DNA from 2 places in the Virgibacillus halodenitrificans genome. Region 1 is predicted to be linked to the other one. Evidence: predicted binding sites of a transcription regulator. Region 1 holds the regulator's gene; the other holds the start of a gene.
The links. The regulator CtsR, encoded in region 1, represses protease genes until heat stress. The targets are predictions, from matches to a motif close to ATGGTCAATAAAGGTCAAACA.
Positions count from the first base shown of each region.

Region 2: BME96_RS03190 (ATP-dependent Clp protease ATP-binding subunit) is a predicted target of CtsR. The motif match lies at 7,106-7,126, and genes of this name have one in related genera.

Region 1 is NZ_CP017962.1:107,666-124,032, reverse strand. It holds gene cysE (serine O-acetyltransferase) at 1-268, opposite strand, end outside; T-box leader at 458-670, opposite strand; gene gltX (glutamate--tRNA ligase) at 713-2,182, opposite strand; gene BME96_RS00605 (PIN/TRAM domain-containing protein) at 2,385-3,482, opposite strand; gene radA (DNA repair protein RadA) at 3,726-5,099, opposite strand; gene clpC (ATP-dependent protease ATP-binding subunit ClpC) at 5,612-8,038, opposite strand; gene BME96_RS00590 (protein-arginine kinase McsB) at 8,056-9,120, opposite strand; gene BME96_RS00585 (protein-arginine kinase activator protein McsA) at 9,117-9,665, opposite strand; gene BME96_RS00580 (CtsR family transcriptional regulator) at 9,679-10,146, opposite strand; gene BME96_RS00575 (MgtC/SapB family protein) at 10,340-10,993, opposite strand; rRNA gene rrf (5S ribosomal RNA) at 11,304-11,419, opposite strand; rRNA gene BME96_RS00565 (23S ribosomal RNA) at 11,542-14,457, opposite strand; rRNA gene BME96_RS00560 (16S ribosomal RNA) at 14,793-16,358, opposite strand.
Region 2 is NZ_CP017962.1:614,158-630,524, reverse strand. It holds gene BME96_RS03220 (ABC transporter ATP-binding protein) at 1-136, shown strand, start outside; gene BME96_RS03215 (ABC transporter permease) at 136-915, shown strand; gene BME96_RS03210 (hypothetical protein) at 925-1,626, opposite strand; gene BME96_RS03205 (ATP-binding cassette domain-containing protein) at 1,629-2,489, opposite strand; gene BME96_RS03200 (GntR family transcriptional regulator) at 2,476-2,853, opposite strand; gene BME96_RS03195 (ComEC/Rec2 family competence protein) at 3,687-4,562, opposite strand; gene BME96_RS03190 (ATP-dependent Clp protease ATP-binding subunit) at 4,860-6,989, opposite strand; gene mbcS (acyl-CoA synthetase MbcS) at 7,260-8,834, opposite strand; gene BME96_RS03180 (PilZ domain-containing protein) at 8,997-9,374, shown strand; gene BME96_RS03175 (sensor domain-containing protein) at 9,389-11,083, shown strand; gene pdaA (delta-lactam-biosynthetic de-N-acetylase) at 11,112-11,906, opposite strand; gene BME96_RS03165 (Na+/H+ antiporter family protein) at 11,961-13,268, opposite strand; gene BME96_RS03160 (YfkD famly protein) at 13,969-14,766, opposite strand; gene BME96_RS03155 (OsmC family protein) at 14,835-15,227, opposite strand; gene BME96_RS03150 (MFS transporter) at 15,373-16,367, shown strand, end outside.

The DNA.
Region 1 (16,367 bases):
TGACAACTCCCATTCCATGATCAATGAACAGCCTTCGCCCTATCTTAGCGCCAGGGTGGATTTCAATCCCGGTAAAAAAACGGCTTATTTGCGAAATAACTCGAGCGATAAAGAATAACTTTCTTTTATAAAAAGCATGAGCAAGACGGTGTGACCAGACCGCATGTAGCCCTGAATAGGTTAGAAAAACTTCTATATATGTTCGCGCAGCTGGATCCTGTTCAAATACTACATCCATATCTTCCTTCATTCGCTTAATAAATCCCATCTTATCAACCTCCCCATAATTAGTTTAAAAAAGCTTAAGGGAATTCCTTACACAAAAATTTATAAGATCTTGTTGGAAAAAGCGCTTTTTTTGGAACAACCATAAATTATAATACCAAGTTTTTCCCAGTATTTATTTTGTGAATTCTATCGTTTTCTATGGACCTAAAAAAGCGCCTCTGTGCATATACACAGAGACGCTTTTGCGCGGTCCCACTCTGTTTGGAGAACTCTCCCAACTCTTACTCTCATAACGGGAGAGCCTGCCGCCGTTATGTACTTTACTTTTCCATAACGGACTCTGAGGAGCACTTCAAAATCGATGCTTAAAATCACTCTCAGCCTAGGTGATTCTCTCTGAATAAGCTATTCGAATTTTACTTTCCCTCATCTTCGTTCCATATTTTATTAATACTATATACTATTTTAGTTTAGGTGTGAATAATTATGCTCCCAATTGTTTTAAAACTTTATCAAGACGGGCCAAAATCACTTTCTTACCTAATAGCTCTATTGCCATCGGCAGCTCCGGACCATGCGTTTGGCCAGTAGTAGCAACCCTGATCGGCATAAATAGTTTCTTTCCGCGATGTCCTGTCTCTTTCTGTGTTGCTTTGATTTGAGACTTAATGGAGGCAGCTGTGAAGTCGTCCAAATGAATAAGTTTATCTGCGAACACCTGCAAGACTTCCGGAACCTGCTCCTCTTGAAGTACATCCATCGCACCTTCATCATAATTTATTTCTTCATTGAAGAATAGCTCTGTTAGTTCGACAATCTCTGCGCCATAACGCAGTTGTTCACGGTATAGAGAAATGACTTTCTCCGCCCATTCTCTTTCCTCATCACTCATATTTTCAGGTAATTTACCTGCTTCAATAAGGTGAGGCATAGCCAGGTCAATAACCGTACTTAAATCAGCAGCTTTTATATATTCATTGTTCATCCACTTCAATTTATGACGGTCAAAGATTGCAGCAGAAGTTGACAAGCGCTCAGGGTCAAAAATCTTGATCAACGTTTCTTTATCAAAGATTTCTTCTTCGCCTACAGGTGACCAGCCTAATAAAGTGATGAAATTGAACAATGCTTCAGGTAAATAACCTAAGTTACGGTATTGCTCAATAAATTGCAGTATATGCTGATCGCGTTTACTTAATTTTTTACGCTCTTCGTTTAGAATTAAAGTCATATGTCCAAAGGTAGGAGCAGTCCAACCAAACGCATCGTAGACCATCATTTGTTTCGGTGTATTGGAAATATGCTCTTCCCCACGTAGAACGTGCGTAATCTTCATTAAATAGTCATCAATTGCTACAGCAAAGTTATATGTTGGAATACCATTTTTCTTTACAATTACCCAATCACCGAAGTCACTGGATTCAAATGTTATATTCCCACGCACCAAATCATGGAAGGTATATGTTTGGTTTGCTGGCACACGCATACGAATGCTTGGCTTTCTTCCTTCTTTTTCAAATTGATCGATTTCTTCAGCTGTAAGATTAGCATGAGCTCCGGAGTACTTAGGGACTTGTCCTTTTGCACGTTGCTCCTCACGCTCTGCCTCCAACTCTTCTTCTGTCATATAACATTTATAAGCTAATCCTCTTTCAAGAAGCTGATCCACATACTTGTTATATAAATCAAGCCTTTCCATTTGGCGATATGGTCCATAATCTCCACCGATATCTGCACCTTCATCCCATTCAATACCAAGCCACTTTAAGAACATAAGCTGGCTTTCTTCACCACCAGCTACGTTGCGCTTATCGTCTGTATCCTCAATTCGAATAATAAATTTACCATCAAAATGCTTAGCATATAGGTAATTGAATAATGCTGTACGAGCATTTCCTATATGCAAATGACCAGTTGGGCTTGGTGCATAGCGTACACGAACTTCCTCTGTCATGATGTTACCCCTTTCCATAATCTGCTTTAATTTTATCTTTAATTAGGTTCTACTTCAACTATCTACATAGTTCCTTCACGTTGCCTGATTTGTTTATCCTTACTACCACAACAGACAGGGTATAACCTTTATTATAATCCTTCATTAAGTATAACAAAAAGTGATAACAATTTCTGTTATCACTTTATTAGTTATACCCTTTTTACTGTGCTTTTTCAAGTAATTTTGGTTTGGCAAAGATCATTCTGCCTGCAGAAGTCTGAAGCACACTTGTAATTAAAACTTCTATAGTTTTGCCAATGTAATCTCTGCCTTCTTCGACAACAATCATTGTTCCATCGTCCAAATAAGCAATACCTTGGTTTTGCTCTTTACCATCTTTAATAACCTGGACAACTAACTCTTCTCCTGGAAGAACTACCGGCTTAACTGCATTAGCAAGATCATTGATATTTAGTACAGCAACACCCTGCAGATCACAGACTTTGTTTAAATTAAAATCATTTGTAACTACAATACCATTCATTACTTTTGCCAGTTTTATCAGCTTACTGTCTACTTCCTGAATTTCCTCAAAATCGCCTTCATAGATTTCTACCTTTACAGGCAATTCTTTTTGAATACGATTCAGAACATCCAGTCCTCTTCTTCCTCTGTTCCGCTTTAAAACATCCGAAGAATCAGCAATATGCTGTAATTCACCTAGTACAAATTGCGGGATTACAATCGTACCTTCCAAGAAATTCGTTTGACATATGTCCGCTACTCGCCCGTCAATAATTACACTTGTATCGAGAATTTTAGGTTTTGGAAGAGATACGTCCTCATTGTCCACTTCTGTGACTTTCTTTTTATCCCGATCCTTTTTATTTATATTCATCAGATTAATAAACTCTTCTCTACGTCTGAAGCCTACCTGGAATCCTAAATAACCTAATAGTATCATGATAAATAGCGGTATAACCTGAGATATGACCTCAATATTTATATCCTGCAGTGGTCGATTAATAAAATAAGCAATAACAAGACCTACAATTAATCCAATACTACCAAAAAATAAATCTCCAGCGGGTAACTTAATCAAAGCATCCTCAACCCACTTCAAGAAACCTACAATATACCCTGCCAGCCAATAGGATACGATAAAAAATATAATTGCACCAACAGCTGTTCCTAAATATGGGGATGTGGCCCATCGTGCGTCTGTAAAATCTAATAAATTAATAATATCCGGTATATATAAATACCCAATGGTACCGCCCAAAATAATAAAGAATAAATGAACAATCTTTCTTAGCACCACTGTCACCTCCTAGCTTATATTATTACCTTTTTCAGTAAAAAATAATCCTACGAAAGAAACAATTATGAAACCTATTGCATTTTCCCGTAAAAAATAATAATTCTCAACGCAAGAAAAAGTCTTACCTAACAACATGCAGCTTCTTTTATAATTTGTTTCATCATAGCATACATGGGCAACATGCTCAATAAATAAAATCTTATATTCTATCACATCTGAATATTCATATCAATAGAAATGCTATCTGCTCACACCTATATCCAGTGCTTCCTGCACCGTACTAACACCAACTACTTCAATATTCTTCGGTATCGTCCAGCCTTCAAGATTATTCTTTGGGCATATCACACGTTTAAATCCTAGTTTTGCAGCTTCTTGAACACGTTGTTCAATTCGGGATACTCTTCTTATTTCACCTGTTAATCCTACTTCACCAACGAATATATCTTCAGGATTCGTAGGTTGATCCCTAAAGCTTGAAGCAATACTCACTGCTACTGCCAAGTCAATAGCCGGCTCATCTAATTTAACTCCGCCAGCTACTTTTATATATGCATCCTGATTTTGCAGCATAAGCCCTACTCTTTTTTCCAGTACAGCCATTAATAAAGGGACGCGATTATTATCAATGCCAGTAGCCATCCTTCTTGGATTACCAAACGCGGAAGGAGAAATTAAAGCCTGAATTTCTACCAACACAGGTCTCGTTCCTTCCATAGAAGCTACAACGGTAGAGCCAGCAGCTCCTTGAGATCTTTCCTCCAGAAAAATTTCAGAAGGATTCATTACTTCACGAAGACCTTCCTCTTTCATTTCAAAAATTCCCATTTCGTTTGTACTTCCGAAACGATTCTTTACTCCCCTCAGGATACGGTAGGTATGGTGCCGCTCTCCTTCAAAATATAGGACTGCATCCACCATATGTTCCAATAAGCGCGGGCCAGCAATTGCGCCCTCCTTTGTAACATGACCGACAATAAAAATTGGTATTCCGTTTGTTTTCGCTATTTTCATCAATTCACTTGTAGATTCTCGAACTTGTGAAACACTTCCTGGCGCGCTTGTTACCTCTTCTCGATAAACTGTTTGGATCGAATCGACAACAACTAGAGAAGGCTTTACTTCTTCAATCTGCTTAGCGATATCAAATAAGTTCGTTTCAGCAAGGACATATAGCTGATCAGCCTTAATTCCTAACCGATCGGCACGTAGCTTTGTTTGTCTTGTAGATTCCTCGCCCGATATATAAAGAACTGGTAATTGCTTCTCTGCCAATTGGGAAGAAATCTGAAGTAGCAAGGTAGATTTCCCAATCCCAGGGTCCCCACCAATTAATACAAGAGAGCCCAGAACAATTCCGCCCCCAAGCACCCGGTTAAATTCCTTCATGGTCGTAGTAATTCTCGGTTCCTTTTGTGATTCAATGGAAGTAATACTTTCTGGTTTCCCTGCAGGTTTTCCACCAACATTGAATGTATGGTTACCTCGCCCGCCAGTTGCTGCAACTTCTTCCACCAACGTATTCCAGTTGTTACATCCCGGACATTTCCCCATCCATTTAGCTGATTCATAACCACATTCTTGACATACATACTTTGTTTTTCTTTTTGCCAACAGACTCTACTCCTTCACTATCTATTGTATACGAAAAATATAACCATAAAGTTACAGCAATCTATCAATTTATAAAAAAAATTCCATACCGCTGCCACATTTAATACTGTTTATCTTCACTCATTCAGATTATCATTACTTTTCATGCTTTACTTTAAAAATCAGGTCCAATCGTAAATGTCCAGGCACAAACGTTACCTTGTACATTTATAGTAGGGGGAAAGTACGAACTAGAGAAAGCTTATTTTCCAGTTAACACAAACTAGCTAAATAACACCGCTACGGAAATCAATGGGGCATTCCTCCTCAAATATTTCACTGAGCTTTCCATCAAAAAAGTTGTTTTTCTTACTCTAAACAACAATAGTTAATTCGGAGTTTATCCGTCTTACGAATTATTGCATAACCCTAACATATATTTTATAGCCCCAAAATAAAACCTATTTAATGAGTAAAAAAGCTAGAAGTATAATACCTCTAGCCTTTTTACAACTATAGTCCATATCCTAGGTTTAGGATAGTATAGTATATTCACCTTTGTTATTTAAGCCTATTTTCACTTTCTGTCCAATAGCAATGTTCTCTTTTAATAGTTCTTCAGATAATAAATCTTCAATGTTCTTCTGAATTGATCTGCGTAACGGACGTGCGCCATACTCTGGATCAAATCCTTCATTGGCAATTTTCTCAATGGTTTTATCTGTTAAAGAAAGCTCGATATCCTGTTCCTTTAACCGATCTTGTAATTGTTTAACCATAAGCGTTACAATATCTTTCATATGTTTTTTCTCAAGAGAATGGAAGACAATCATTTCATCAATACGGTTTAGAAATTCAGGGCGAAAAGCCTTTTTCATTTCTTCCGTAACCTTTGCCTTCATATCTTTATAATCCTGATTTTCTTCTCCTAAGTTAAAACCAACATATTTGTTACGCTTCAACTCACTTGCTCCGACGTTTGAGGTCATGATAAGAACCGTATTACGGAAATCCACTAGTCGTCCCTTTGAATCTGTCAGACGCCCGTCTTCCAATACTTGTAATAGTATATTAAACACTTCAGGATGTGCCTTCTCTACTTCATCAAGAAGAACCACTGAATAAGGCTTTCTGCGCACCTTTTCTGTAAGCTGTCCACCTTCCTCATATCCAACATAACCTGGAGGTGACCCGACTAGTCTGGAGGTAGAATGTTTTTCCATGTACTCAGACATATCGATGCGGATCATGGCGTCCTCATCTGCAAACATTGCTTCGGCCAATGCTCTCGCAAGTTCTGTTTTACCAACACCAGTAGGTCCTAGGAAAATAAATGAACCGATTGGTCGCTTAGGATCTTTTAATCCTGCACGGGCTCTTCGAATTGCCTTAGACACCGCATTAACTGCCTCTTCCTGACCAATAACACGGCTATGCAATGTTTCTTCCAGATTTAGAAGACGATTACTTTCATCCTTTGTAAGTTTAGCAACCGGTACACCTGTCCAGATGGATACAACACTTGCGATATCCTCCATCGTTACTTCCGTGTCTGTCTGGCCTTGTTTTTCTTTCCATTTGTTTTTAGTATCTTCTAGTTCTTCACGAAGTCGTTGCTCGGAATCGCGTAAAGAAGCAGCTTTTTCAAATTCTTGGCTTTGTACAGCTGCATCCTTTTCTTTGCGAACTTCCTCTAGCTTTTTCTCAAGTTCTTTTAAATTAGGTGGAATGGTATAAGAACGTAAACGTACTTTTGAGCCAGCCTCATCAATAAGATCAATTGCTTTATCTGGTAAAAAACGATCTGTTATATAACGGTCCGATAGACTTGCAGCAGCTTCAATTGCTTCATCGGTAATAGTAACCCGATGGTGGGCTTCATATCTGTCACGCAATCCATTAAGTATTTGTACAGTTTCCTCCAATGTTGGTTCATCAACTTGAATTGGCTGAAATCTACGCTCCAACGCAGCGTCCTTTTCAATATATTTCCGATATTCATCCATCGTAGTTGCACCTATACACTGCAACTCACCACGGGCAAGTGAAGGTTTTAATATATTTGATGCATCAATAGCTCCTTCAGCGCCTCCTGCTCCAATTAATGTATGCAGCTCATCAATAAATAGAATAACATTCCCGGCCTGGCGAATTTCTTCCATTACTTTTTTCAAACGATCTTCAAATTCCCCACGGTATTTGGTGCCTGCAACTACAGTTCCCATATCCAATGTCATTACACGTTTATCTCTTAACGTTTCTGGAACCTCGTTATTAATTACCTGATGTGCCAAACCTTCCGCAACAGCAGTTTTACCCACTCCAGGTTCTCCAATTAATACAGGATTATTTTTCGTACGGCGGCTTAGTACTTGAATGACTCTCTCGATCTCTTTGCTACGTCCAATTACAGGATCAATTTTGCCTTCCTTGGCGCTTTCTGTTAAGTCTCTAGCCAAAGAATCTAATGTAGGCGTACTGGCATTAGACTGCTGGCCACGTCCCTGTCTTCCTGCTTGAGACTCATTACTTCCTAATAACTGTAGCACCTGCTGTCTCGCTTTATTCAAGCTTACACCCAAATTGTTTAGCACTCTGGCAGCAACGCCTTCTCCCTCACGAATTAATCCTAAGAGAATATGCTCTGTGCCAACATAAGAATGCCCCAACTTTCTTGCTTCATCCTGAGATAGTTCTACTACCTTTTTTGCTCTCGGTGTATAGTGAATGGATTGCATTGGCTGTTTGCCAACACCAATTAATTTTTCCACTTCTTCTTGAATCTGTGACACTTCCAGCCCCAAAGATTGAAGCGCCTTTGCAGCAATGCCATCCCCTTCTCTTACAAGCCCTAAAAGGATATGCTCTGTTCCTATATTATTGTGGTGAAGCCTGACAGCTTCTTCCTGTGATAAAGCTAATACTTTTTGAGCTCGTTCAGTAAAACGTCCAAACATCATATAACTATTCCTCCTATCTATTTTTCCAACTGTAATCGTTCCCGTATAAGTGAGGCTCTTAAAATGTCACGTTCATCAGGGTTTAACGTCTTACTAGCATATTGTTGTAAAAATCCAGGCTGTGTTAATATCATTAATTCATTTAAAATGTTTTTAGACACATTAGTAATAATACCCATATCTATACCTAATCGAACATCGGAAAGACATTTTGCTGCTTCCTTAGATTCTATTATCCGACTATATTCTAAAACACCATAGGAACGATAAATACGGTCCTCAAGTCTTTTACTCGATTGTTCCATAATTTGCTTCCGTGCTTTTCGTTCATGATCAATGAGTTGTTCAACAACACTTTGTAAGTCTTCAACAATATCCCCTTCTGATTTCCCAAGTGTAATTTGATTGGAGATCTGATAAATATTTCCTACAGCTTCACTACCCTCACCATAGATCCCCCTTACCACAAGGCCTAATTGGTTAATAGCAGGAATCATTCTGTTAATCTGCTTGGTAAGTGTTAAAGCAGGCAAATGCATCATTACAGAAGCGCGCATTCCTGTTCCAACATTTGTTGGACAACTGGTCAAATAACCTCTTGTTTCATCAAATGCATAGTTAATTTTTTCTTCAAGCCAATCATCAAATTCAAAGGATTTTTCTAATGCTTTATTTAACTGAAACCCAGGTAAATAAAACTGAATTCGAATATGATCCTCTTCGTTAATCATGACAGATACCTGCTCGTTTTCTGAAATCAGCGCAGCTGCAGTATCCGCATGCTTGACTAAATGAGGACTTATTAAATGTTTCTCAACTAAAACCTGACGCTCTACTGCTGATAAATTCTGGATTGGTAAAAACGAAAAATCTTTATATTCCTGGAAAGATTTTTTTTCATAATTATCCTTAAAGAAGTCCCGGATCTCTTCCAACTGGTTTGGGTCAGCTAAAATGGGGTAAGTTGTATTCGCAAAGTTACGAGCTAAACGAATACGACTACTTAGCACAATGTCATTGTCTGGTCCCTCTTCTCGCATCCATGGACTAATTGCTTCATTCATAAAATTTTGCAATGTCATGAGTTATCACCTGCTTCCGAGTTACCCGTGTCATTTTCAAGTGCTTTAATTTTATCTCTTATTTTTGCCGCATCTTCAAAGGCTTCACTTTCAATTAAATGCCTTAACTGAGTTTTGTAGTTACTAATTTGTTTCTTTTTATGAAGGTCTCCGCCCTGGCGTTTAGGAATCTTTCCATGATGTTGTGTGTTTCCTGCATGTACGCGTTTAAATATTGGGTCCAATCGATCAGCAAATGTTTCATAACAAACTGCACACCCAAATTTACCTACACGCTTAAATTGCGAATAACTCATTTCACACTTGGGGCATTGTAATTCTTTAACTTGGTTAAATATACCTTCACTGTTGGATTCTTGTTTCAAGGAATCAAAGTTAAATAACCCTGAAAGCAGATTGTGCAAGGAGTAACCATCCTCTGGATACGACATATAACCTTTTTCCTTGGCACACACTTCACACACATGCACTTCTGTTTTATTTCCATTGATTACCTGAGTAAAATGAAGTGTTGCAGGTCTTTCATGACATTCCTGACATTCCACCACAGATACCTCCTTACTCATTTAAATATTTTAAAGTTGATAGCATTGCTGTTAGTAATCGAGCACGTACTTCATCTCTTAACGGCAGCTGAAAGGCCAATGTATTTCGTCCAATTGCACTTAGAATGAGCTTTGCCTCCCGAGTAGTAATCAAATCTTCCTCTAAAAGACGTTCAAGCACATCTACAGCAGCCTGCTGTGTAACAGTTGGATTAATCATTTCAATAATTTCATCAATTAATTCTGATTTGTCTTGGTGCTTCACCCGCATAATACGGATATAGCCACCGCCTCCACGTTTACTCTCTACTATATAACCCTTTTCCACAGTAAACCTTGTGTTAATCACATAATTTATTTGCGAGGGGACACATTGAAACTGATCTGCAACCTCACTTCTTTTTATTTCAATTACATCTTGACCTTTAGCTTGCAAGATTTTCTTTAAATGCTGTTCAATAATATCGGAAATATTACTCATATGCCCACCCCCTTATCACATATGTTTTGACTTTGACTATCTTTGACATTACCTATATTATACGATAATCAAACAAAGATGCAAATAGTATGTTCACTATTAATCTTTGACAAAAACGGGGGAAACAAAACCTGTAGATCACAAAGCAAACGTTTTCTTTTTTACAAGAGGGAAAAAAGAAGTGAAAAGAGTGCTACTTTAATTCATTCACACTCTTCACCTCATCAATTGATGCAATACGATCAAACACCAGAACAGGATCTGTCTGCTTATTCGGTTCAATTCTAATAAAAATATTTATCATATTACTTTCCAATTTAATAATTTCCACTTTTTTAATTTGCAAATTGACGCTTTCAAAAATGGAAACTACCTGACCAATTTCTAACTGAGGGTGAGCTACAATTTCAATTAATGAAGTTTTACTTCCTTTTGTGAAAAGCTTCTCGAGATTATTTAAAAATATAAGACTCAGCAAGATTACAAAAGTAGTAAATATGGCTGGCGCATACATTCCAGCACCAACTACCAAACCAAGTCCGGCAACGGTCCATATAGAGGCCGCAGTCGTTAACCCTCGAATGGTACCTCCGTAAACAATGATGGTACCTGCTCCTAAAAATCCGATTCCACTAATTACATATGATGGGATCCTTGCAGGGTCGAACCTTATATTTTCATATTTATTAATCCATTCCTCAAAACCATAGAGGGATAGAAGCATCATTAGACATGCTCCAACTCCTACTAATATGTGTGTACGGAAACCAGCTGAGTGATTTTTCAACTCTCGCTCAAAGCCAATTAGACCAGATAACACAAGTGCTACTATAATTCTTGTCATCATTAGGAAAAAATCATCATCAGCTATATGCTCTAAGATGTCCTCCAGTGTCTGTCCCCCCTAACTAACTTAATTTTCTTATATTTTACCTTATGTAAAGCTGTATGCACAACAATAGCAATCGTCACCTCTTAATATATATGCTATGGTCGACATCAATATTATCCAGAGCTTTCAAGTAATGTTTCTATTATTTTTGAGAGAGTCTAAAAGTGAGTACCACATTTAGTATAGAGCCCTTTAGTTAACAATATTAATTGTAAATACAAAAAAAGCATTGAGATACGTTATGTATCACAATGCTTTTTGCTTTGCCTGGCGGCGTCCTACTCTTGCAGGGACAAAGTCCCAACTACCATCGGCGCTGGAGAGCTTAACTTCTGTGTTCGGCATGAGAACAGGTGTGACCTCTCCGCTATTGCTACCAGACCATCCTTAAAAACAAGGACAAGACATATTATATGCATTTTCGTGAAAAAATGCAAGGGTTTTTTTAAATTTATACCCTAAAAACTAAATAAGAGAAAAACAACGACGATCAAAGAAGAAAATTAGTTAAGTCCTCGATCTATTAGTATCCGTCAGCTCCACGTGTCACCACGCTTCCACCTCGGACCTATCAACCTCATCGTCTCTGAGGGATCTTACTCACTCGAAGTGATGGGAAGTCTCATCTTGAGGGGGGCTTCATGCTTAGATGCTTTCAGCACTTATCCTTGCCACACGTAGCTACCCAGCTATGCTCCTGGCGGAACAACTGGTACACCAGCGGTGTGTCCATCCCGGTCCTCTCGTACTAAGGACAGCTCCTCTCAAACTTCCAACGCCCACGACGGATAGGGACCGAACTGTCTCACGACGTTCTGAACCCAGCTCGCGTACCGCTTTAATGGGCGAACAGCCCAACCCTTGGGACCGACTACAGCCCCAGGATGCGATGAGCCGACATCGAGGTGCCAAACCTCCCCGTCGATGTGAACTCTTGGGGGAGATAAGCCTGTTATCCCCGGGGTAGCTTTTATCCGTTGAGCGATGGCCCTTCCATGCGGAACCACCGGATCACTAAGCCCGACTTTCGTCCCTGCTCGACTTGTAGGTCTCGCAGTCAAGCTCCCTTCTGCCTTTACACTCTACGAATGATTTCCAACCATTCTGAGGGAACCTTTGGGCGCCTCCGTTACCTTTTGGGAGGCGACCGCCCCAGTCAAACTGCCCGCCTGACACTGTCTCCGGACCGGATCACGGCCCTGGGTTAGAATGGTCGTACAGCCAGGGTGGTATCCCACGGATGCCTCCACCGAAGCTGGCGCTCCGGTTTCCAAGGCTCCCACCTATCCTGTACAAGCTGTACAAACATTCAATATCAGGCTACAGTAAAGCTCCACGGGGTCTTTCCGTCCTGTCGCGGGTAATGCGCATCTTCACGCATAGTATAATTTCACCGGGTCTCTCGTTGAGACAGTGCCCAAGTCGTTGCACCTTTCGTGCGGGTCGGAACTTACCCGACAAGGAATTTCGCTACCTTAGGACCGTTATAGTTACGGCCGCCGTTTACTGGGGCTTCGGTTCTGCGCTTCGCGTAAGCTAACGCTTCCCCTTAACCTTCCAGCACCGGGCAGGTGTCAGCCCCTATACTTCGCCTTTCGGCTTCGCAGAGACCTGTGTTTTTGCTAAACAGTCGCTTGGGCCTATTCACTGCGGCTCCTCCTTAAAGGAGCACCCCTTCTCCCGAAGTTACGGGGTCATTTTGCCGAGTTCCTTAACGAGAGTTCTCCCGCTCACCTTAGGATTCTCTCCTCGCCTACCTGTGTCGGTTTGCGGTACGGGCACCTATGAACTCACTAGAGGATTTTCTTGGCAGTGTGAAATCAGGAACTTCGGTACTCTATTTCCCTCCCCATCACAGCTTGAAATTGTTGGACGGATTTGCCTATCCAACTTTCTCACTGCTTGGGCGCACACATCCATCGGTGCGCATTCCTTATCCTACTGCGTCCCCCCATCGTTCAAACGCTCATGAGGTGGTACAGGAATATCTACCTGTTGTCCATCGCCTACGCCTTTCGGCCTCGGCTTAGGTCCCGACTAACCCTGAGAGGACGAGCCTTCCTCAGGAAACCTTAGGCTTTCGGTGAAAGAGATTCTCACTCTTTTTTCGCTACTCATACCGGCATTCTCACTTCCAAGCGCTCCACCAGTCCTCACGGTCTGACTTCACAGCACTTGGAACGCTCTCCTACCATTGTTCGTAAGAACAATCCGCAGCTTCGGTGATACGTTTAGCCCCGGTACATTTTCGGCGCAGAGTCACTCGACCAGTGAGCTATTACGCACTCTTTAAATGGTGGCTGCTTCTAAGCCAACATCCTGGTTGTCTGGGCAACTCCACATCCTTTTCCACTTAACGTATACTTTGGGACCTTAGCTGGCGGTCTGGGCTGTTTCCCTTTCGACTATGAACCTTATCACCCATAGTCTGACTCCCAAGTCTAAGTAGCTGGCATTCGGAGTTTGACTGAATTCGGTAACCCGATGAGGGCCCCTAGTCCAATCAGTGCTCTACCTCCAGTACTCATTCCTTGAGGCTAGCCCTAAAGCTATTTCGGAGAGAACCAGCTATCTCCGTGTTCGATTGGCATTTCACCCCTACCCACACCTCATCCCCGCATTTTTCAACATACGTGGGTTCGGGCCTCCAGTCAGTGTTACCTGACCTTCACCCTGGACATGGGTAGATCACACGGTTTCGGGTCTACGACCACATACTCAAATCGCCCTATTCAGACTCGCTTTCGCTGCGGCTCCGTGTCTTCCACTTAACCTTGCATGGGATCGTAACTCGCCGGTCCATTCTACAAAAGGTACGCCGTCACCCATAAACGGGCTTCGACTACTTGTAGGCACACGGTTTCAGGTTCTCTTTCACTCCCCTCCCGGGGTGCTTTTCACCTTTCCCTCACGGTACTGGTTCACTATCGGTCACTAGGGAGTATTTAGCCTTGGGAGATGGTCCTCCCGGATTCCGACGGAATTTCTCGTGTTCCGCCGTACTCAGGATACACTCCGGAGAGAATTCCTTTTCGATTACAGGGCTCTTACCTGCTGTGGCTGATCGTTCCAGATCGATTCATCTAAAGAATTCCTTTGTAACTCCAAAGGAGTGTCCTACAACCCCAGAAAGCAAGCTTTCTGGTTTGGGCTAATTCCGTTTCGCTCGCCGCTACTTGGGAAATCGCATTTGCTTTCTCTTCCTCCGGGTACTGAGATGTTTCAGTTCCCCGGGTCTGCCTCACATAGCCTATGTATTCAGCTATGCGTACTGTTCCATTACGAACAGTGGGTTCCCCCATTCGGAAATTCTCGGATCGATGTCTACTTACGACTCCCCGAGACATATCGGTGTTAGTCCCGTCCTTCTTCGGCTCCTAGTACCAAGGCATCCACCGTGCGCCCTTATTCACTTAACTATTTTTACAATGAATAAGCGTGCTAATTTCTTAGCCTTGCTTTTATTTAAATCTAGCTTTGGCTCCTAGCGACTAGCGCGACTTCCTTCCCCTTCGTACAATAAGTCAACATCGATTCATTTACATTCATCGTGTTTCCTTTATCTCCTACGGGTCAGTCCAGTCCGTACGTCGCTGAGCAGTCGCCTCAGCTTTTTATTTGATGTCGTTGTTACTCTTATTTAGTTTTCAAGGTACAAAAAGAGAGATTCGCTCTCTCAAAACTGAACCAAACAACCATGTATGTCCTTACCGGAAGACCCGAAGGTCCTCGGCGTTCCGTTCTAAATCCTTAGAAAGGAGGTGATCCAGCCGCACCTTCCGATACGGCTACCTTGTTACGACTTCACCCCAATCATTGGTCCCACCTTCGGCGGCTGGCTCCAAAAGGTTACCTCACCGACTTCGGGTGTTACCAACTCTCGTGGTGTGACGGGCGGTGTGTACAAGGCCCGGGAACGTATTCACCGCGGCATGCTGATCCGCGATTACTAGCGATTCCGGCTTCATGCAGGCGAGTTGCAGCCTGCAATCCGAACTGAGAATGGTTTTATGGGATTTGCTTGACCTCGCGGTTTTGCTTCCCTTTGTTCCATCCATTGTAGCACGTGTGTAGCCCAGGTCATAAGGGGCATGATGATTTGACGTCATCCCCACCTTCCTCCGGTTTGTCACCGGCAGTCACCTTAGAGTGCCCAACTAAATGCTGGCAACTAAGATCAAGGGTTGCGCTCGTTGCGGGACTTAACCCAACATCTCACGACACGAGCTGACGACAACCATGCACCACCTGTCACTCTGTCCCCGAAGGGAACTCGGTATCTCTACCGATTGCAGAGGATGTCAAGACCTGGTAAGGTTCTTCGCGTTGCGTCGAATTAAACCACATGCTCCACCGCTTGTGCGGGCCCCCGTCAATTCTTTTGAGTTTCAGCCTTGCGGCCGTACTCCCCAGGCGGAGTGCTTAATGCGTTAACTTCAGCACTAAGGGGCGGAAACCCCCTAACACCTAGCACTCATCGTTTACGGCGTGGACTACCAGGGTATCTAATCCTGTTCGCTCCCCACGCTTTCGCGCCTCAGCGTCAGTTACAGACCAGAGAGTCGCCTTCGCCACTGGTGTTCCTCCACATCTCTACGCATTTCACCGCTACACGTGGAATTCCACTCTCCTCTTCTGTACTCAAGTCCTCCAGTTTCCAATGACCCTCCACGGTTGAGCCGTGGGCTTTCACATCAGACTTAAAGGACCGCCTGCGCGCGCTTTACGCCCAATAATTCCGGACAACGCTTGCCCCCTACGTATTACCGCGGCTGCTGGCACGTAGTTAGCCGGGGCTTTCTGGTTAGGTACCGTCAAGGTGCCGCCCTATTCGAACGGCACTTGTTCTTCCCTAACAACAGAGCTTTACGATCCGAAAACCTTCATCACTCACGCGGCGTTGCTCCGTCAGACTTTCGTCCATTGCGGAAGATTCCCTACTGCTGCCTCCCGTAGGAGTCTGGGCCGTGTCTCAGTCCCAGTGTGGCCGATCACCCTCTCAGGTCGGCTACGCATCGTTGCCTTGGTGAGCCGTTACCTCACCAACTAGCTAATGCGCCGCGGGCCCATCTGTAAGTGGTAGCTAAAAGCCACCTTTCAACTTTCCATCAGGTGATGAAAAGTATTATCCGGTATTAGCCCCGGTTTCCCGGGGTTATCCCAGTCTTACAGGCAGGTTGCCCACGTGTTACTCACCCGTCCGCCGCTCGTTCCACAAGCGTCACCTCCGAAGAGGATCAGCTTGCTTCCCGCGCTCGACTTGCATGTATTAGGCACGCCGCCAGCGTTCGTCCTGAGCCAAGATCAAACTCTCCATAAAAGTTTGAAT
Region 2 (16,367 bases), 510 kb from region 1:
TCTCACGGCGGAAGACATTTCTAAGGCACGGAAGGATATTTTAATAAAGGCTGTGCATGAAGAATGGCCCTTGGAATATTTTTCGATCAATAAAGCTTCCTTGGAAGAATTGTTTATAAAGGTGGTGAATGGATAATGCAATGGTCAGCACTTTTTAAAAAAGAAATGCTGGAAAACTGGCGGAATAAAAAGTGGCTCTGGTTTCCGCTAGTAATGATTTTGATTGCTATCATGGATCCTATCTCCAATTATTATTTACCACAAATTATTAAATCGGTAGGCGGTCTACCAGAAGGGGCTGTCCTTGAATTACCTGAATTTACGCCGGTAGAGGCTATCATGATGAGCTTAGGCCAGCTAAGCAGCTTGGGAGTTTTGATAATTGTGCTAATATCCATGGGTTCAATCGCTTCCGAGAAAAAAAGTGGGGTTATTGAATTAATTCTTGTGAAGCCTGTTTCCTACGCAAATTACATTACAGCAAAATGGGCATCCCTGTTCGTGTTAATATGGACAGCACTCTTCCTTTCTTTAGTTTGCAGTTGGTACTATATTAATATTTTATTTGGATCGTTTTCCTTGCTTCAGTTAATACAAGTTACTTTTTTCTATGGAATTTGGCTTACATTAGTAATAACTATCTCTATATTCTATAATTCATTATTTCACACTCCTGGCCTGGTAGCCTTTCTATCCGCTGGAACGGTTATAGCTATGAGTGTGCTCACAAAAGTGTTTCACCATGTTTTGACATGGAGTCCAAATAAAATCTCGGAATATATTCATACAATGCTTCTTACTGGTGAAATTCCTTCCGAGCTTATTGCTACCTCCTCCGTTACAGCTGGATGCATTGGGTTGTTGCTGTTTTTATCAATAATTATCATACAAAAAAAAGAACTGGGCTCCCGTTAGGGCCCAGTTCTACTTGACTTTCCATATAGTTATTCTGCGTATAAAAATATAGGTCAATAGATAAATAACAAATGCAATTCCTATTAGCTGAAGGAAATAGGTGATATCAATTGTTGCATATATCTCTTTAAAGAAATCAAAAACCCATCCTTTGGCTATTCCTAGCAATAGCATAACCATAAGAATTCCAAGTACACTCCCTCCACCAGCTAACCCATACTTATAAAATAAGAGCCCAATCATAAACATGACGGAAAACAGGAAGAACATGATGGATGTATCAATAACAATTCTACTGTACCATGTATCCTCTAAAAAATATGCCAGATGTAAAAAATGAAAATTATCCATCCCAACTATACCATTTATATAACTCACAGCCTCTTGAAGCATACTTGCAATTGTGGAAAACAATAATGAAAGAGAAAGAAAAAAGATACCGAAACTAATAAACAAATTCCTTCTTGTTGCTCCCATTTTAATGGAAAAAGGGATCGCTTCTTTTACAGATAGAAAACCTAAAATTGCACAATAGATATAAATAGGAGCTGTAAGGGAAAAAGCCATCATGCCATTTTCTATAGATAGTAAAAAATAGGCTACTGCCATTGTCAAAACTAAGATGCTTAATAAGATCGTCCAAAAGATGGCCATAGAATAACGAAAGTCTGATACATAGAAATATAATAAGCCCTTAAGTTGTTTTTTCATCGTTAAGCTCCCTTCCTTTTATCTGTTAAATACACCATCAAATCCTGGATAGGTATACTTTCGGCCTGTAATCCTATTTCCGCAGCTTCTTCCCTGTTTCCATAAATATAGGCTGTCATCATACCGGCAATTTGTTTCTTTTCAAGTATTCGCTTATTTTGTATAAAGCTTTCCACTTGTTCTGCATTTCCAGTTACAGCACAAGTATGCTCGCGCAGTACATCGGTCTCCTCTTTAACAATTAAATTCCCTTCCTCCAAAATTAAAATCTCTTCAAACATGAGACTGACCTCGTCAATCAGATGTGTGGAAAAAATGATCATTCGTTTCTCTTCCTCATACTCCCTTAATAACAGTTCATAAAATTTCTTTCTTGCTACGGCATCAAGGCCAATATACGGTTCATCAAAAATGGTGATAGCTGCCTTGCTGGCCAGACCTACAATAATTCCCAATGATGATTCCATGCCTTTAGACAATGTCTTTATTTTTGCGTTTACATTTAACTTGTACTCACGTACCAAATCGTTAGCTAATTGCTGATCCCATTTTGGATAAAAATAAGAAAAAATCTTTAGTACGTTTTTAACTTTCAAATCTCGTTTAAAATTATTTCCTTCTTTTATTAAACAAATGGCTTCATTTAATCGTTGATTATCAAATGGATCTTCACCATCAATACGAATTTTCCCTTCTGTTGCCAGGATATTCCCAGCCAGTATATCCATAAAGGTAGTTTTCCCAGCTCCATTCCTTCCAAGCAATCCATAAATTTTAGGTTCATCTAACGTGAAGGAAACTCCTTTCAAAGCAATGTTGTCCTTGTAGCGCTTCGTTAAGTTACTCACTTCAATTTTCATCATCAGGCTCCTCTCTCTTCATTAATTCCATTAATTGATCAGGAGAAATCTTTAATTTCTTCGCTTCGCTTTTTAATGGGCGGATAAAATTCTTATAAAAAGTTTCTTTACGCTTTTCAATTAAAATAATTTGTGCATCTTTAGTAACAAACATCCCCACACCTCTCCGTTTATAAAGAATTGATTCAGCAACAAGTTCATTAATTCCTTTAGCAGCTGTAGCCGGGTTAATTTGATAGTAAGCTGCAAATTCATTTGTCGATGGGACTCTTTCTTCAGGCTTCATCGTTCCATTAATAATGGAGTCTTCTATTTGCTCTTTAATCTGAAGAAAAATTGGTTTATTTTCATCTAAAGTATTTTTCATTCGCTCACCTTCGTTGTTTGGTTCATTACTTATGTAACTAACCATATAACTTCTTAAGTTAATTGTCAAGTTATTTTCAGAAATTAATGAAAAATAATTGTTAGTTTATAACCATTTATATTTTATTAGGTTCTACTGCAAATGTTGGGGAAACGTATTTAGTAATTTCATAGTTGGAGGAAACTGCGACGTAACTTTATTAATGAAAAGCTCAGTGAAATATTTTGGAGAAGTGCCCCATTGATTTGCGTTTCAGGCGGACGCTTTCACACCTCCGGGTACAAGCGCGACATCTGCTCGTTACCTCACAGTGGCTTCTTTGCCGCCCGGCATGGCTTCAGCCGCTTCCTCCGCTACGCTCCGTGCAGGGTCTTCAGGCTCATGCTTTTCCGGCAGGAGCCGCGGGCCAAAAGGACGTTGGTCATGCAATCGTTGCCACAAATGTTTTCGGTGGGACGAGTTAGCGCAGTCCCAGGACGTGACGTTCTTAGATTGCCGCCCTCCACTCCAATAAATTCTTACACAGCACATTCTGGGTGTTTCCGAACGCAATTTTTCTTCGTAGATATAATAGTAAATAGTAGCGAAGGGGAAATATGAAGACTCCTGTGGGAGGAGAGGCCTCGATGAGATCCCGGAACGCGCAGCGTGAGGAAGCTCATCAGCCGCCCACGGAAAGCGGAATATTTCCCCGTAGCGGTGATTTACGCAGCCTCTATATTCTTAGTTAGTTCGGAGTTTATCTATTTTCCGAATTATTGAATAACCCTAACATATTTATTAGAACCATATTTTAAAACAGCAAAAAAGTATCCCCTACGTATAAGAGGATACTAACTAACTTCTTCGATCATTTTTTGTACTGGATGTTGCTCTGGCTCAACTAAATAATTTATGCCATCTGTACGTATTACTATATTACCAAATGCTGCAGTGGAATAAATAAAAGAATTGACTTTGGTTAAATTTCTAATTACCCTATCAACAGGGTGCCCATAATCATTCTGCTTGCTATACGTTAATATAGCGACTTGAGGACTTACCTCTTTTAAAAAACCTAACGAAGTACTTGTATTCGACCCATGATGTGCAACTTTTAAAATTTCCGCCTGTAAATTATGTTTTTTAATAAATTCCTTTTCTTGCTCTATCTCTACATCACTCATAAGTAGAAAATCCATTTTATTATAAGTTAACTTTAAAACAATAGAAGATTGATTATTTGTTTTCATTTTCTCAAATGCATTTAGAATCTGTATTTTCAGTTCACTGTCCACTTTCAGCTGGTCATCAATTTTGGCTATTTGTACAGGGATTTCTTGCTTCCGAATTTGACGAACATATTTACCATATGTCCGGGTAGTGTGAAGCTTGCCCGAATCCACTATCTTTTTTATGGGTATCTGACCCATAACATGTGGAAGCCCCCCGATATGATCAACATCGGGATGTGTTACTACAAGCAGATCTATACTCTTGATGCCCTCCTTTTTTAAATATGAAACGATTCTCTCACCAGCATCTGGGGGGCCACCATCAATTAAAATGTTTTTATTCTGAGGGGTTTGGATTAATATACTATCACCCTGGCCTACATCTATAAAATGAACCTCCATATCCATTTGTCTTTCTTTAGCATAAGAAGAAGCCGGAAAAAGAGTAATTACTGTGAAGAAAACGATAAATAGGAAAAAGGTGTTTTTCACCATATCATTCCATCCTTCATAATAGGTTAGCTATAGTTTCACACAATGCTATCCATATTATGAGTAGAAGAGATTTATTTCATTCCTGTAATTGAATTGAATCCTTATTATAAATGATCCAACTTTCTTAGGTATTCAAACCATAGCTATAGTTAATCTGCAGTAAAACCACAGATATGTTACCTAGCAGTATAATTCTACTTTGCGAAACATTGATTAACCCAAACAAATATTTTGACCAGAAATAAAAAAACGCCACATGAGGATGGATTTTCCTCATATGGCGCTTTAACTTACCGATTAAGCTTTTTTTACAATAATATCTTCTTCAATAAAGTCTACATGAACATTTTTTACAGTTTCTTCTTCCAGAATTAAATCAGTTAACTGATCTTCAATCTTATCTTGGATTACTCTTCGTAAAGGTCTTGCGCCAAAGCGGCGGTCGTAGCCAATTCGTACAAGCTCATGCTTTGCTTCCGGTGTAATGGTAATGGAAATATTACTTTCTTCCATATTTTTCTGTAAATCCTCAAGCATAAGATCGACAATTTCCATTAAGTTTTCTTCTGTTAGTTCATTGAAGTTAATAATGGCATCAAATCGGTTTAGAAATTCCGGCTTAAAATAAGCTCCCAAATTCTCTAGAGTAGATACTGATTCGTGTGCTGCTTTATTAAAGCCGACACTAATTTCTTTCACCCCAGTACCTGCATTACTAGTCATTATAATGACAGTTTCTTTAAAGCTGACTGTTCTACCTTGTGAGTCTGTTAGATGTCCGTCTTCCATAATTTGTAGGAACATATTCTGTACATCGGGATGCGCCTTTTCAATTTCATCTAATAATAAGATAGAGTATGGGTTACGACGTACTTTCTCTGTTAATTGGCCTGCTTCCTCATGACCTACATAGCCTGGAGGTGAACCAATAATTTTAGATACTGCATGTTTTTCCATATATTCACTCATATCAAGGCGAATCAAGGCGTCCCTCGTGCCAAATAGTTCTTCTGCTAGTGCTTTTGTCAATTCAGTTTTACCTACACCAGTCGGTCCTACAAATAAGAAGGAACCAATTGGACGATATTTGGACTTCAGTCCTGCACGACTACGTCTAATAGCTTTCGCTACTTTTTCCACCGCATCTTCTTGTCCGATTACTTTAGCACCTAAATTTGCTGATATATTGTTAAGCTTTTCTCGATTTTCTGCTTGTAGCTTAGTTACAGGTATTCCCGTTTTCTCTTCAATAATCAATTCAATATCAGAAATATCTACATCAATAACCTGTGCTTCGTCTTTTGCTTTTTCATACTGCTTTTGTAGTTGGATCTCCTGATAGCGAAGATTTGCTGCACGTTCGTAATCCTCTTTTTCTGCAGCCTGTTCTTTTTCCTTAATGATCTCATTTAATCGATGTTCAATGGAATCAGAATCTTTTTCTGCATTTTTCAGATTCAGCCGAGATCCTACTTCATCCATTAAATCAATCGCTTTGTCTGGTAGGAACCGGTCTTGTATATAGCGTTGCGATAATGTTACGAACGACTGTATAGCCTCGTCTGAATAGCGCACTTCATGGAAGCTTTCATAACGATCTTTTATTCCGTTTAGTATTTGTACTGCTTCTTCCACGGAAGGTTCTTTTACAATAATTGGTTGGAAACGACGTTCTAATGCAGCATCTTTTTCAATTTGACGATACTCTTTTAATGTAGTTGCCCCAATTAATTGCAATTCTCCTCTTGCTAACGCAGGCTTTAAAATATTCCCGGCGTCCATTTGAGAACTTTCAGCAGTCCCGGCACCTACTAATAGATGAATCTCATCCACGAAAAGGATGATGTCCTGTCGAGATTGCAGCTCCTGAATTAGTTGCTTCATCCGCTCTTCGAATTGCCCACGTACTCCTGTATTCGCAACCAAGGAAGCTACATCCAATAAATATATTTCCTTGTTCATTAGTTTAGCAGGAACATTGCCTTCAGAAATTTTTAAAGCCAATCCTTCCGCAATAGCTGTTTTACCTACACCTGGTTCACCAATAAGAACAGGGTTGTTTTTATTTCTTCTATTCAATGTTTCAATGACACGTTTTACTTCAATGTCTCGACCGATAACAGGATCAATAAGCCCTGCATTGGCCGCACGGGAAAGATTTTTTCCTAATTGGTCAATAAGACCATTATTATTACCTTGTTTTTGTTTCGTTGTTGTTCCCATTTTTGAAGAACCGTTACCTTGGAAAAATTGATTAGAAAATGCATCGTGTGCATTTCCACTAAATGATGAATCAGAGAGGTTCATCATTTTACCTTGGATCTCCCGGAAACAAGTATTACATACATGCATTTGCATCTGCTCGCTATTAATTTGCATTGTAACATTAATGCTTGCTGGATTTATTCCACATTGTTGACATTGCATTTTCCATTCCTCCTATTAGTTATAATTCATTTATCTAAAATTGTTGTTAAGCATGTTTACTAAGGTCAATAAAATAAGTTTGACTTTGACTATATTTGACCTTTGATTCATATTATACTCTGACCTTTTTTGACTTTCAAGTACTTTGATCAAAATTCTTTTTGGGTTTTTAAAAAATTTTATTAGGTTTGTTCCCACTACTATCTATTCCACAATTTCCTAAATAAAAAACAGGTGAATCTATTTAGATCCGACCTGTTTTCTGCTCTATTAATTTTTCACTTTTTCTTTATTACGCAATTCGACTCTTCTTATTTTACCGGAAGTAGTTTTAGGTAATTCCCTCAAAAACTCAATCTTTCTTGGATACTTATATGGAGCAGTCCATTCCTTCACATGATTTTGCAGTTCTTTGACTAAAGCTGAATCCTCCTGCACGCCTTCTCGTACAACTACAAACGCTTTAACAACACTACCTCGGATCTTATCAGGGCTTGCTACAACAGCACATTCTTGAACAGAGGGGTGTTTTACAAGCGCATCTTCTACCTCGAATGGCCCGATTGTATATCCAGAGCTAATGATAATATCATCACTTCTTCCCTCAAACCAGAAGTAACCATCCTTATCCTTGGAAGCCTGATCTCCAGTTAAATAGTAATCACCACGACGGGACATTTTCGTTTTCTCATCATCCTTATAATATTCTTTGAATAATGCTGGACAGTTGAGCTTAACTGCAATATCTCCAACTTCGCCAATTTCAGCCGGCTCCCCCTTCTCATTAATAATCTCAACCTCATTTCCTGGAGTAGGTTTTCCCATTGAGCCAGGTCTTACTTCCATATCTTTCATAATACCAAGTAATAATGTATTTTCTGTTTGTCCATAACCATCCCGTACGGTAATATTAAAATACTTTCTGAAGATATCAATAACCTCTACATTTAATGGTTCACCTGCAGATACTGCACTATGAAGAGCCGGTAATTGGTATTCATCCAGGTTTTCCACTTTTGCCATTATACGATATTCCGTAGGTGTACAGCACAGTACATTAATCTCTTTATCCTGCAATAGCTGTAAATATTTTTTTGCATCAAATTTTCCGTTATACACAAATCCGGTCGCACCAGAACCAAGGACAGATAAAAACGGACTCCATATCCATTTTTGCCAGCCAGGGCCCGCTGTTGCCCATACTTTATCTCCTTCATTAATACATAACCAATTTTCTGCTGCTGTTTTGAAGTGAGCATACCCCCAACCGTGTGTATGTACGACGCCTTTTGGGTTGCCGGTAGTCCCTGATGTATATGGAAGAAAAGCAATATCATCTCTTGTGGTTGCTGCGATATCTAATTCGTCAGATGCTTCTTCTTTTAACACATCCAAATTCAACCAACCATCTTGGTCATTCCCAACGACGAACTTCTTCAATTGTTCATATTCATTAATCCCATTATATTGATTCACAAACGGATAATAGCTTACAACACCACTCACTTCTCCATGTCTTACTCTATACTGTAAATCCTTTGTTTTAAGCATTTCTGAACTCGGGATAATTATAATTCCAGTTTTTAATGCTGCCAAATAAACTTCGTATGCCTCTATTAACCTTGGTATCATAACAAGTATTTTATCACCTTTACTTAATCCTGAATCAAGGAAAGCGTTACCAATTTTGTTCGTATTTTTAATTAATTGCGTGTAAGTGATAGATTTTTCATTTCCAAGCTCATCTTCCCATAGTAGTGCTGTCTTACTTGGATCCTTTGCGTATTTTTCCATTTCCATCACAATATTATAATCTTTTGGTGCGATTAGCTCTTCTCTGTTCACTATGACTCATCTCCCCAACAAAGTTTCTATATAATTATATCAAAACTTTCGAAAATTTTAAACAGATGAACTTTTTAACGCTAGCATTTCTTTCTATATTTAAAGTTAAAACAATTCGATATAAATGTTACAATTGAACTATTGATGAAGGAGGCTCTATACATGAGATATAGAAGAAATGCACCCTTTCGATATGCATTTGAACACCCACTTACTGCACATTTTTATATTTCAAAGGTTAATAATGAAATAGTAAAGTCTTCTAATGGCGAAGCTACCATCATTGATATAAGCCCGGATGGAGCTCGGCTAAATACTTCTCTGCATTTACATCCTTCAGCTGACAATTTGATCCAGCTTATTCTTACCTTTAAGTTAAACAATCAAGAATTTGATATTAGAACCGAGGTCATATGGGAAAAACCAAAAGCGAAATCATATGACTATGGAGTTCAATTTATAACGGATGATGTGACCAAAAAACAACTCACAGAGCAGTTAAAAATATATGCAAGGAACCATGTGACAGATAGTATTTGATAGGAGGCGGCCAAATGAGACTAGAATCAATAAAACACGATCAACAAATGATTATGAATGGTATTCAAGATATGGTATTTATTATAGATGTAAAACCAGGCCCCTCCTTTCATTATAGTTTTCTTAACATTGCTGCTATGAAAGGTACTGGTTTATCTGAAATAGTAATAGGAAAATCTTTTCATGAGGTGAATGCAGAATCAAAAGCAAATCTGCTCGAAAAAAAATATAGTCTTACCTGCAGAGAGAAAAAAGTTACTACCTATGAGGATTCTTTTCTTTCTGCTAGTAATGAGACATTATACTCCAAGACTACATTAACCCCTCTTTTCAGCAAGAATAATGAATGCACTACGATAGTTGCTGTTGTAAAAGATATAACAACGGAAAAAAAAGCAAAGCAAGAAGCAGACAAATCCAGAAAAAAATTGCTTGAAAGCAATCAGCGATACCAATCTCTTTATGCCTATAATTTAGATGCAATTGTGTCTGTTGATTTTAATGGTAAAATTTTAAACGGAAATGCAGCTGCAAGTTCCATCACGGGTTATGATATTGAAGAAATACAGGGAAAGAGCTATTATGAATTTGTTATCCAAGAAGATATCCCTAAAGTGGAGGAACATTTTAATGAAGCTCTTAATGGGAACTTCCAGGAACTCCATTTAGCAATAAAGAGTAAATCCGGGAAAGAAATAAAGCTTATGTTGAAGTTTAATCCAATTATTATAAACACAGAGGTAACTGGTGTTTACAGTATCTTTAAAGACATTACGGAACAGGAGCAAACACTGGATAAATTAAGACAAAGCGATGAGCGTTTTCGTATTATATCGGAACATGGACATATACTGATTACGTTATTAGATAAAAACGGAATAATTAAATATGTATCTCCTTCCTATCAAGACATTTTAGGATATAATTTTGAAGAATATAAAGAGAAGCTGTTTTTGCATAATACCCATCCTGAAGATCGCCCGAAGCTAAATGAACAAATTTTGCAATCCATTAAACAAGGAAAATCATGTACATTAAAATTTAGACAACAGCATCGTACAAGAGGATGGATCTGGACAGAGATATCTGCTGATCCTATCTTTAATGATGAAGGAAGTTTTGTTCAAATGATGGTTTTAACAAGAGACATTACGATGCAGCGAGAATATGAAAAGCGACTGGAATATTTAGCAATGTATGATTCTCTAACAGAGCTTCCAAATCGGCGCTACTTCAATGAGCATTTAGAAAAAATGGTGAAGGATTTCAATCAAGGTGAGTCATCCGCAATGATCAGTCTCTTTGTGTTGGATATTGACCGTTTTAAAGACATTAACGATAACCTTGGCCATGATACAGGTGATGCAATCATTAAAAAATTTGCTCAAAAGGTTCATGCTTGTCTTCAACAAGATCAAGTGATTACTCGGCTTGGTGGAGATGAATTTGCAATTATAATATCTGATTGCAAAGAAAGGAATGAAGTGGTTATGCTAGCAAAGCGAATTGTAGAAACACTTCAAGAACCTTTGGAGATATTTGATACATCTCTTCGGATAACGACTAGTATTGGAATTGCCACAGCAAAAACCCCTACTATTACGGAGTATTGCTTATATAAACAAGCCGACTTAGCATTATATGAGGCTAAAAGAGCCGGAAAAAACACATATAAAATAAAGGAAGTTACTGAAATGAAAGAAGGTTGACGCTGATTCCGGCGTCAACCTTCTCCTTTTATTCGAGCCCATAAATTACTTTAGGTATGTGGTCTTTCATCACTAATTCATCTAGACTTTTAAAGCTGTATCCTTGCTTTTTTAATTCTGTAATCATATGCTGCAATGCTTCCGCATTATCAGAAGAAACAGTATGCAAAAGTACGATCGCACCCGGGTGAATTTGATCCATTACCTGTTCATACGCATACTTCCAGCCTTTTTGCTTCTTGGTATGCCAATCAATAAATGCCAAGGACCAAAAAATATGTGTATAGCCCAAATCATATGTCCATTTTAACGTGTTTTCGCTAAAGGTACCTCTTGGTGGCCTGACATATCTCAAGCTTTTTTGGTCAGACACTTCTGCTACAGCCTTCTCTAATGTCTGTAATTCTTTTTTAATTTTGTCTTTATCCATAATAGTAAAGTCAGGGTGATGATAGGAATGGTTTCCAATAATATGCCCTTCATCCACCATTCGTTTAACCAATTCAGGCTGATCTTTTACATAATGGCCTGTAACGAAAAATGTAGCTGGTACCTTTTCCTTTTTTAATACATCAAGAATATTATCCGTATAACCTTCTTCATACCCGTTATCAAACGTTAAATAAATATTTTTTTCACCTGAGAAATCAGCATAATATGCTCCGTACTTATCAAGCATGTCTTTATATTTGCCTACATCAGGTATTTCATGATTATTATTTTTCTTGTATCCCCAACCATATCCTCCTGCTAAGGCAGTATGAGGTAAAGAAATAGAAAGGAAAAGCAAGATCGAGATTAGGATTTTCACTTGGTTTCGCATAACAACCCACCTGTTTTTATCTTACCTTATCCATTTCTATATTTATTTATACAATTATAAAACGATGGAAGCAATCCAACCAAATAAGAATAAAGGAATATTATAATGAATAAACGTTGGAACTACTGTGTCCCATATATGATGGTGCTTTCCGTCTGCATTCAATCCAGAAGTTGGCCCAAGTGTACTGTCTGAAGCTGGTGAACCTGCATCACCAAGTGCCCCTGCTGTACCGATAAGTGCAGCAGTAGCTAATGGAGAAAATCCTGCTGCTATACATATTGGTACATAGAGTGCAGCTATAATCGGTATCGTTCCAAATGAAGAACCAATGCCTATCGTAACAAGTAGGCCAACAAGTAACAGTACAAACGATATTACGACTTTGTTATCACCTAAAAAACCAGATGATACTTCAACTAAAGCATTAACTGCACCTGTTTCTTTTAGCACGTTACCGAAACCGGATGCAACTAACATAACAAACGCGATGAATCCCATCATTTTGATGCCGTCTGAAACGATTTTATCTCCCAATTTAAAAGGTACGACAAGAAATAGGAACATAAGAAATAATCCAGTTAGTGCTCCAAAAATTAAATTCTCAAATATGATTTGGATAATTAATGCACCAATGATTGCTAAGATTGTTAGTGCATGAGTTTTGTTGAAGGAAACCTTCTCCACATCAGTTGTAATAGTGGCGTCTGTTCCACCTGCCCCCTCAATCGCAACACGATCTTTACGATAAGAAATAAATACAGCAAACAACAAGCCGACAATCATTCCTGAACCGGGAATAAGCATTGATAATGCTACTTCGCTCATAGATATGGTTGCACCGTTTTGATTCATCCCATCTGCAATTGTTTGGTGAAATATAAGACCAAATCCGGCTGGGATCATAATATAAGGTGCTTTTAATCCAAACGTTAGTGCAGTTGCCACTGCACGACGATCAAGACGCATTTGATCAAAGAGCTTTAGTAATGGTGGTATTAAAATTGGAATAAAGGCAATGTGCACTGGCACTAAGTTCTGTGATAAAGATGCTACACCTGCTATTGCCAAGACCATCATAGTTTTCTTTCCTGACAGCACTCTAATAAGATAATTTACAAGTATGGACGTTATCCCTGTATAACTAATCGCTACTGCAAAAGCACCGAGCAATATATAACTAAGTGCGGTATTTGCTTGACCACCCATGCCATTTACGAGCATATCAATGGAGTCTACAATTGATAAGCCGGACATTAATCCTGCTACAAGCCCTGCTGTGATAATAGCGATAATAACATTTACTCTCAATAAACTAAGTATTGTCATAACAAGTACAGATACTACAACAACCCATTCCATTATTCTTCCCCCTACATTCATTCCAGTAAAATTTATAAGTTATTTTATACTTCACTATGATAAAGCATTAAAGCGTTAAAAGCAACCCTTTTTCTCAAATGGATGTATTTGTAAATTTTAAATGTGTGCGTATTTTGAGTTTCTGTTCATGAGAGAAATGCGAAGTAACTTGTGGTGTACGCAGTATTTCATTTTACAGAGGAAGCACCCATTGATTTGCGTTTCAGGCGGACGCTTTCCGCCGGCATGGCCTTAGCCGCTTCCTCCGCTACGCTCCGTCCAGGGTCTTCGGCTCATGCTATTACGGCAGGAGTCGCCGCCCTACACTCCAATCAATTCGTACACAGCATATTCTGGATCTATGGGAACGCAATTTTTCTTCGTAGAATTAATAGGAAATAGTAGCGAAGGGGAAATATGGAGACTCCTCGAAAATGAAAATACACATTTTCTTCGTGCGATGCCTTGCTTACGAAGCTTTCCTTGTCCTGCGGGAGGAGAGGCCTAGATGAGACCCCGAAACGCGTAGCGTGAGGAGGCTCATCAGCCGCCCGCGGAAAGCGGAATATTTCCCCGTAGCGGTGATTTACGCAGCCTCTATATTCTTAGTTACTGCGCAGTATATCTATATTGCGAAATATTATTATTTAAGAACTTAATCTATATCTAGCAACAAAAAACCCCAGGGAGTCCTGGGGATTTATTTGAGACTATAGGAAAATGAGACGTGATCCTGAATGGGTATCCATGCACCGATTCCTTGTTTTGTTACATTTTTAATAACGAGTGCTTTTTTGGAGCCTTTTAATTCCAAATAGACCTCACCAAAAGTTACTTGTCCTTTTTCGTTAACAGCTGGCGCAAAACTCTCCAATTTACCTAGCTTTTTTACTGGTACATTATAGGAATTGCTCTTTTTTGTGTTCTTCCCAATAATGGTTTCATAGGAAAGTGGAAGCTTTGTTTTGTCTTTAGATGTAAGTAACATCATTTTTTTTACATCATCAGGGTTAGCAATTTTATTTGTCAACGCACCTTTTATTTCTTTTTGCTCTTGTTGTACGTAGTTTAATGTTTGGTTTGTATCCCCGCCAAGATTGTTTAACTCGTTCTCATTTATTGGCTGATACTCCCAATTTATTGTTGTTTCTGAAGAATGATAGTTCAAAGGCCAGCGACCAAGATAAATCATACCTCGATAACCAATTGCAATTGGTGAAGGCTTAAGCGCACTTTCGTTAAGCATTTTAATCAAGTCTGGATTTTTTATTGGTACCTTTACGTTATCCATTAATTCCTTAGCCAATTCACTCGGCTCAATAACTTCTTGATCTTCCGTGGAATTGGGAAAGGTATTCTCTTTTGAAATATTTAATACGTGACTGGGAATTTCAAATTCTTCTTTTAACTTTTCCTTCTTTTCAGCAGCAAATGCGGATACAGGGAAAAGCAATGTAAGAGTTAACAAAAGCAAGACTAGTTTATTATTCCATTTCATATGTCCATGTCCCTTCCTTTTTCCTATAGTTTTTTCGGACATATGAATTTTATACGTTTAAATACAACTTAATTGCTTAATTCGATTGTTTCTATCTTTTCTTCAATTTGAATACTTCCTTCTACTGAACGAACCATTGAGCAATTTTTACGGGAGATTTCCAGGTTTTTTTGCAATTTTGCTGGATCTAAATTCTTCCCCTGGACCTTAAAGTTCAATGTAATCTTCTCAATACGATTTGCTTCTTCTGGATTTCTTTCCACTTCAGCGGTTATTTGCATGTCATCTATTTCGGTGCGTTGTTTTTCTAAAATTTTACGAAAAACAGAACCACTGCAGCCAGCTATGGAAGCAACCATTAGCTGATATGGGCGAAATCCATATTCCTCATTCCCGGATATGTCTAACACACCATACTCTAATTCCGTTCTCAATCCATTTTCCTTCATTACTAATTTCATATTTTACACCCTCCTAAGGTAAATCTTATCTTATATATTCTTTGTACCATAATAACCTATTATTTTACGAATTACTTGTTTGGTAATTGACTTGCTGAAAAAAACCAATTAGATTAGAGGACAGACAAAGGTGGGGAACATAAACATGGTATCTGCAAAAACACGATTTTGGATATTAATAGCACTTGTTACAATTTCCGGTTTTTCTCAAGGAATGCTTCTGCCTCTTCTAGCTATTATTCTTGAGCATGGTGGAATATCATCTTCTGTAAATGGATTGCATGCTACCGGCTTGTATATTGGTGTCATTCTGGCTTCCCCTTTCATGGAAAAGCCAATGAGAAGATTGGGTTTTAAACCAATCATCCTTATTGGCGGTATGCTTGTATTTTTATCTTTAGCTCTTTTTCCATTATGGGAAGCCTTATGGTTTTGGTTTATATTACGCATGCTGATCGGTGTTGGAGACCAGATGCTTCATTTTGGAACTCAAACCTGGATTACTACTACAGCTACGAAGGAAACACGAGGCAGAAGTATCGCTTATTATGGGCTTTTTTTCGGTCTTGGTTTTGCTTTGGGTCCATTAATGACAAGGATGTTATCTGTAAATGAAGCATTACCTTTCCTAGCTTCAGCTGTACTAAGTTTGCTGGTTTGGTCTATGATGTTTTTCGTAAAAAACATGTGGCCGGAGAATGACTTAGAAACAGCTACTACTACAAGCTCTGTCGGAAGGTTTATTCAGACAGGAAAAATCGCCTGGATTGCTTTATTACCGGGCTTTGGTTATGGTTTCCTGGAAGCATCTTTACATGGAATCTTTCCTATATATGGATTACGAATTGGCCATGATGTAAACATGCTTTCTTTAATTATTCCCTGTTTTGCTTTTGGAAGTCTTATCACACAACTTCCTTTAGGTATACTTAGTGACCGACTAGGGAGAAAACCAGTTTTATTATTCGTTTTAGCCGGGGGAGTTATTACTTTTGGTTTAGCAGCATTATTAGAATCATCTGTGGTAGGACTGTTCATATTATTTACCTTGTCAGGAATGTTTGTTGGCTCGTTGTTCTCCTTAGGAATTTCCTATATGACAGATTTACTTCCAGGAGAATTACTTCCCGCTGGTAACCT